Linked DNA regions of Actinoplanes lobatus. The protein of the gene in region 1 binds, or shares a complex with, the protein of each later gene. Links are inferred from orthologs where the notes say so. Each region holds a gene or a part of one and is shown on either strand. Other genes may lie near its edges.

Region 1 (3,775 bases):
GGCAGCAGGCGCGGTGCCGGCTCCCCGCTGTCGCTCGCCAGACGGGAGTAGACCAGCAGCTCGGGCGTGCCCCGGCGGATCCCCTCCCGGGTGTAGCCGGCGGCCAGCGCGACCCGCAGGGCGATCGGGTTGTCCCACGGGATCAGCAGCTCCAGCCGCTCCCGGTCGCGCAGGGTGAGCCGGCTCACCTCACGCAGCGCCGCCGTCGCCACGCCGCGCCGCCGGGCCGCCGGCACGACCTCGACGGTCACCCGCTCCCCGGTCAGGGCGACCCGGCCGAGGCGGTCACCGGACCGGGTGCCGACGATCTCGTACGCCCCGTCGCCCGCGTCCTCGAGCCGCACTTCGCTGTTCTGATCCACGGGGACATCCTCGTCCGGGACGCGCCCGGGCGCCAAACAGCTTGCAAATGAGTCGGAGGATGCGCTGTCAGCGAACTTCATGGCGTATTTCGCCCTTTTTGTGAGTTTCACGGGAGGCTCGGGTCACAGGTCCACGGGGAAGGTGCCTACGATGGTTCAGCAGACTGTCTAGGGGAGCGTTGACCCGTGTCGATATTGGAAAAGATTCTTCGCGCCGGCGAAGGCCGCATGGTGCGACGGCTCAAGGCGATCGCGGAAGCGGTCAACTCGATCGAGGACGACTATGTCGACCTGACCGACGACGAGTTGCGCGAATGCACCCAGCAGTTCCAGGAGCGCTGTCAGGAGGGCGAGTCGCTCGACTCGCTGCTCCCCGAGGCCTTCGCGGTGGCCCGGGAGGGCGCCAAACGGGTGCTCGGCCAGCGGGCTTACGACGTCCAGCTGATGGGTGGCGCCGCGCTGCACTTCGGCAACATCCCGGAGATGAAGACCGGTGAGGGCAAGACCCTGACCGGCGTGTTCCCGGCCTACCTCAACGCGTTGAGCGGCAAGGGCGTGCACATCATCACGGTCAACGACTACCTCGCTCAGCGTGACGCCGAGTGGGTCGGCCGGGTGCACGTGTTCCTCGGCCTGACCGTCGGCGTCATCCTGCCGAACCGTCCGTCCGCCGAGCACCGCGCCGCCTACGAGTGCGACATCACGTACGGCACCAACAACGAGTTCGGCTTCGACTACCTGCGCGACAACATGGCGTGGGCGAAGACCGAGCTGGTGCAGCGCGGGCACAACTTCGCGATCGTCGACGAGGTCGACTCCATCCTGATCGACGAGGCCCGGACCCCGCTGATCATCTCCGGCCCGGCCGAGCACTCCGCCCGGTGGTACGGCGAGTTCGCCCAGATCGTCGCCCGGCTCCAGGCGGGCAAGGACGGCGAGGGCGACTACGAGGTCGACCACGCCAAGCGCACCATCGCGATCACCGAGCGCGGCGTCGCCAAGGTCGAGGACCGGATCGGCATCGACAACCTGTACGAGTCGGTGAACACTCCGCTGGTCGGCTACCTGAACAACGCCATCAAGGCCAAGGAGCTGTACAAGCGCGACAAGGACTACATCGTCAGCCCCGAGGGCGAGGTCCTGATCGTCGACGAGTTCACCGGCCGCATCCTGCACGGCCGCCGCTACAACGAGGGCATGCACCAGGCCATCGAGGCGAAGGAGGGGGTGGAGGTCAAGCAGGAGAACCAGACCCTGGCGACCGTCACCCTCCAGAACTACTTCCGCCTGTACGAGAAGCTCGGCGGCATGACCGGTACCGCGCAGACCGAGGCCGGCGAGTTCAACAGCGTCTACAAGGTCGGCGTCGTCAGCATCCCGACGCACCGCCCGATGATCCGGATCGACCACCCGGACGTCATCTACAAGACCGAGAAGGCCAAGTTCAACGCGGTCATCGAGGACATCGCCGAGCGGCACGCCACCGGCCAGCCGGTCCTCGTCGGCACCGTGTCGGTGGAGAACTCGGAGATCCTCTCCCAGCTGCTGCGCCGCAAGGGCATCCCGCACAGCGTGCTGAACGCGAAGTTCCACGCCCAGGAGGCGACGATCATCGCCCAGGCCGGCCGGAAGGGCGCGGTCACCGTGGCGACCAACATGGCCGGTCGTGGCACCGACATCCTGCTCGGCGGCAACCCGGACTTCACCGCCGCGGCCGAGCTGCACCAGCGCGGCCTCGACCCGGTGGAGAACCCGGAGGAGTACGCGAAGGCCCTCGAAGAGGTGCTCCCGATCGTCAAGGAGGCCACCGAGCGGGAGGCCGCCGAGGTGCAGGCCGCCGGCGGGCTCTACGTGCTCGGCACCGAGCGCCACGACTCCCGCCGCATCGACAACCAGCTCCGCGGCCGGTCCGGCCGGCAGGGCGACCCGGGTGAGTCCCGGTTCTACCTGTCCCTCCAGGACGACCTGATGAAGCGGTTCCGGGCCGGCGCCGTCGAGGCCGTCATGGAGCGGTTCAACATCCCCGAGGACGTTCCCATCGAGTCGAAGATGGTGAGCAAGCAGATCCGCAACGCGCAGACCCAGATCGAGGCGCAGAACGCGGAGATCCGCAAGAACGTCCTCAAGTACGACGAGGTGATGAACAAGCAGCGGCAGGTCATCTACGCCGAGCGCAAGCGCGTGCTCGACGGCGAGGACATGCACGAGCAGGTCACCCACATGATCGACGACGTGATCGCCGACATCGTCACGGTGGCCACCGCCGACGGCTACGCCGAGGACTGGGACCTGGACCAGCTCTGGACCAACCTCAAGCGGCTCTACCCGGTCACCGTCACCATCGACGACATCGTCGAGGAGTCCGGCGGCGAGAAGGGCACGATCGACCAGGAGTTCCTGGCCGAACAGCTCAAGCAGGACGCGCGGGGTGCCTACCGTTCCCGCGAGGAGGAGCTCGGCGCCGAGGCGCTGCGTGAGCTGGAGCGCCAGGTGCTGCTCGCGGTCATCGACCGGAAGTGGCGTGAGCACCTCTACGAGATGGACTACCTCCAGGAGGGCATCAGCCTGCGGGCCTACGCCCAGCGCGACCCCGTGGTGGAGTACCAGCGCGAGGGCTTCGACATGTTCAACCAGATGATGGAGGGCATCAAGGAGGAGGCGGTCGGCTTCGTCTTCAACCTGGAGGTCCAGGTCGAGGAGCAGCCCACCATCACCGTCGACCCGAGCCAGGCCTACGAGCTGCCCCAGGTCGGCGAGGAGCCGGAGGGCGACGGCGGTTCCGAGCGGGTCGAGGTGCACGCCAAGGGTCTCGGCGGCTCCAACCGCCCGCAGAACCTCCAGTACACCGCACCGGCCATCGACGGTGAGGCGGGCGCCGGCCGCCCGGTGATCCAGCAGCAGTCGGCGCCGGTCCAGATCGGCCCCGGCGGGTCGCCCGTCCCGGCCAGCCCGGCGCACACCGGCGCCGGCTCGCCGAGCCGGTCCTCGGCCTCCCAGTCGGAGTCGAACGGTCCTTCGCGCAACGCCCCCTGCTACTGCGGCTCGGGCAAGAAGTACAAGCGCTGCCACGGCGGGCCCGGCGCGGCCTGATCCACTCCCGAACGGCCCGCGTGGCCCGGCTCCGGCCGGCCCACGCGGGCCGTTCCGCATTCCTGCCCGCCCGCACCCGCCCTGCCGGCCCGCGCCCGCCCTGCCGGCCCGCGCCCGCCCTGCCGGCCCGCGCCCGCCCTGCCGGCCCGCGCCCGCCCTGCCGGCCCGCGCCCGCCCTGCCGGCCCGCGCCCGCCCTGCCGGCCCGCGCCCGCCCTGCCGGCCCGCGCCCGCCCTGCCGGCCCGCGCCCGCCCTGCCGGCCCGCGCCCGCCCTGCCGGCCCGCGCCCGCCCTGCCGGCCCGCGCCCGCCCTGCCGGCCCGCGC
Region 2 (3,111 bases), 250 kb from region 1 along the record:
AGGGTCTGGGCAACCGGCCCCGTAACAAGGTCGTCTTCCAGGTGGTCAACCTGGACCGGCTGGCCGAGCTGTTCCCGAACGGCGGCGAGGTCGGCCCGGCCGAGCTCGTCAACGCCGGCGCGGTCCGCAAGGGCCAGCCGGTGAAGGTTCTGGGCTCGGGCGAGCTGGGCGGCGTGTCGCTGACCATCTCGGCGCACGCGTTCAGCGAGTCGGCCAAGGAGAAGATCGCCGCAGCCGGTGGTTCCGCCACCGAGCTGTAGGACGTGAAACGGTGAGAGGCCGCGGTACCGGGGAAACCCGGCGCCGCGGCCTCTTCCGTTGTTCCGGGAGTGGCGTAAACGGCCCTGTGCGGCGCGTGAGGCCTGGATCCCGGTGTGGACGCGTTGCCCATCGGGTGAGCGGCCAAAGTGCCGTGACGGCCGTCTCAGGCCGTTTGGTGGGAATCCCCGTTGCGGAGAGTGGCTCCCTTCGATGGATCGGGGACGCCTTCCGGCCCGTGCCGTAGGGTGGGGCGGGCATTTCGATCGGGCGCGCAAGCACCCGCTTCAGCCATGAAGCCGGACACTTGTGTTGTACTGGGACATCGGCCGGTGCGATGCCGGTGGTTGCGCTCTCGGCCTTGCTGATACAGTGCTCCGCTGGCGGCCTATACGGCTGCTCAATGATGTGTGCCCGAAGTTCCGGGATACCGCAACCCAGAGTGTGGCGACCACGCAGGAGGATCAGTTGTTGTCCGCCTTCTCGAGCGCGCTTCGGACGCCTGACCTGCGGAAGAAGCTACTCTTCACGGTAGCGATTGTGGGGATCTACCGTTTCGGTGCCACATTGCCCAGTCCGGGCGTGTCGTACTCCAACGTTCAGGCCTGTATCAAGCTCACCGAGTCCGACACGAACGGCGTTCTCAACCTGCTGAACCTGTTCAGCGGCGGCGCGCTTTTGCAGTTGTCCGTGTTCGCGCTGGGCATCATGCCCTACATCACGGCGTCGATCATCCTGCAGCTGCTCACCGTGGTCATCCCGCGGTTGGAGCAGCTCCGCAAGGAGGGTCAGTCCGGCCAGGCGAAGATCACGCAGTACACCCGCTACCTGACGCTCGGCCTCGCCGTGCTCCAGGCGTCGGCGTTCGTGGCGCTCGCCCGTACCGGTCAGCTGTTCAACAACATGTGCGACCAGGACGACCCGGCCTACCAGATCATCCCCGAGAACACCGGCATCCCGATGTGGCTCACCCTGAGCCTGCTCGTGATGACGATGACCGCCGGCACCGGCGTGGTCATGTGGCTCGGCGAGCTGATCACCGACCGTGGCGTCGGCAACGGCATGTCCGTGCTGATCTTCACCTCGATCGCGGCCCGCCTCCCCGGCGAGGGCTGGAGCATCAAGGAGTCCAGCGGCACCGGCAAGTTCTTCCTGGTGATCGGCCTGGTTCTGGTGATCATCGCGCTGGTCGTCTTCATCGAGCAGGCGCAGCGCCGGATCCCGGTCCAGTACGCGAAGCGCATGATCGGCCGGCGGATGTACGGCGGCACCTCCACCTACATCCCGCTCAAGGTGAACCAGGCGGGTGTCGTCCCGGTCATCTTCGCGTCCTCGCTGCTCTACCTGCCGCAGCTCTACCTGCAGTTCTTCGACCAGAACAAGCTCAAGGGCTACCAGGTCTGGATCCAGAACTACCTGGCCAACCCGACCCACTGGCTGTACATCGCGGTCTACTTCCTGCTGATCATCTTCTTCACGTACTTCTACGTGTCGATCACGTTCAACCCGACTGAGGTCGCGGAGAACATGAAGAAGTACGGTGGTTTTGTTCCGGGTATCCGCCCGGGCAAGCCGACCGCCGACTACCTCGACTTCATCCTCAGCCGGATCACCCTGCCGGGCGCGCTGTACCTTGGTCTGATCTCGGTCCTGCCGAACTTCTTCTTCATCTGGCTGAACCAGCAGCAGTACCAGAACTTCCCGTTCGGTGGTACCGCGGTGCTGATCATGGTGGGTGTGGGCCTGGAGACGGTGAAGCAGATCGAGAGCCAGCTCATGCAGCGGAACTACGAAGGGTTCCTCCGGTAGTGGGTACGCGGGGCCGGGGGGCTCTGGCGTCGGTGGGCGTGGTTTCTCAGGACCGAAGCGAGGCGATGTAGGTGCGGCTGGTACTGGTGGGCCCTCCGGGGGCCGGCAAGGGGACCCAGGCTGAGTTCATCGCCGCCCATCTCGCCGTACCGAAGATCTCGACCGGGGACATCTTCCGGGCGAACGTGTCGCAGGGGACGCCGCTGGGCGTCGAGGCCAAGCGCTACATGGACGCCGGGCAGCTGGTCCCGGACGAGGTCACCATCAACATGGTGCGCGACCGGCTCGCCGAGCCGGACGCGAGCGACGGCTTCCTGCTGGACGGCTTCCCGCGTACCGTGCCGCAGGCCTCGGCGCTGGACAAGCTGCTGGCCGACCTGGGCACCGCGCTGGACATCGTGATGGAGCTCGTGGTCGACGACGACGAGGTCATCCGGCGGCTCTCCGGCCGGCGTACCTGCCGGGGCTGCGGCAAGATCTGGCACGTCGAGTTCGACCCGACCAGCAAGCCGGACATCTGCGACCGCTGCGGCAGTGAGCTGTTCCAGCGCGACGACGACAAGGCCGAGACGATCGCCAACCGTCTCGTGGAGTACGCCGACAAGACCGCGCCCCTGGTCGACTTCTTCGGCGCCCAGGGCAAGCTGGTGGGCATCGACGCCACCGGCCCCGTGGAGGACGTCACCGTGCGCGCGATCGACGCTCTCCGGTCGTACGGCGGCTGATTCCGCCGACCGATTCACTTCCGCCGCCCCGGGGTCTCCCGGGGCGGCGGCATTTCTAGGACGAAGAGGGTTAGGCTCACCGCCATGCGCCGCCAAGAGCTGAACATTCAGCTGAAGACTCCCGAGCAGATCGAGAAGATGCGGGCGGCCGGTCTGGTCGTCGCCGCGGCTCTGGACGCGATGCGCGCAGCGGTCGCCCCGGGTGTCTCCACCGCCGACCTGGACGCCATCGCGGAGAAGGTGATCCGGGACGCCGACGCCATCCCGTCCTTCAAGGGCTACCACGGCTTCCCGGCGTCGATCTGCGCCTCGGTGAACG

What was found.
Region 2: the proteins of secA (region 1) and secY are in contact, whole or in part, in a crystal structure (PDB 3DIN), measured with the Thermotoga maritima proteins. The link is inferred for Actinoplanes lobatus from one-to-one orthologs. Residues at the interface, in WP_004082002.1 of Thermotoga maritima: Glu261, Ala262, Arg263, Lys300, Ala301, Arg302, Thr303, Ile304, Ile305, Leu323, Tyr324, Asp325, Pro326, Val329, Ser330, Tyr333, Ile336, Lys340, Phe345, Val349, Glu363, Phe364, Tyr374, Ser375, Gly376, Gly377, Glu393, Ile395, Thr482, Ser483; in WP_004081795.1 of Thermotoga maritima: Glu108, Gly109, Glu110, Glu111, Ala236, Glu237, Arg238, Arg239, Ile240, Thr241, Ile242, Gln243, Tyr244, Ala245, Arg246, Arg247, Val248, Thr249, Gly250, Arg251, Arg252, Val253, Tyr254, Gly256, Ala257, Ser258, Thr259, Tyr260, Leu261, Pro262.

Annotation. Positions count from the first base shown.
Region 1 is NZ_JACHNC010000001.1:3,130,541-3,134,315, forward strand. What follows is about bases 189-3,652. They hold secA (preprotein translocase subunit SecA), read left to right. Parts: upstream 189-548; coding sequence 549-3,452; downstream 3,453-3,652. Other genes in these bases: BJ964_RS14530 (GNAT family N-acetyltransferase), read right to left, coding at 189-362. Outside these bases: more of BJ964_RS14530, read right to left, coding at 1-188. UniProt on the Escherichia coli protein: Required for protein export, interacts with the SecYEG preprotein conducting channel.
Region 2 is NZ_JACHNC010000001.1:2,882,772-2,885,882, forward strand. What follows is about bases 97-2,896. They hold secY (preprotein translocase subunit SecY), read left to right. Parts: upstream 97-726; coding sequence 727-2,067; downstream 2,068-2,896. Other genes in these bases: rplO (50S ribosomal protein L15), read left to right, coding at 97-260; BJ964_RS13355 (adenylate kinase), read left to right, coding at 2,139-2,792; map (type I methionyl aminopeptidase), read left to right, coding at 2,877-2,896. In the rest of the region: more of rplO, read left to right, coding at 1-96; more of map, read left to right, coding at 2,897-3,111. UniProt on the Escherichia coli protein: The central subunit of the protein translocation channel SecYEG. Consists of two halves formed by TMs 1-5 and 6-10.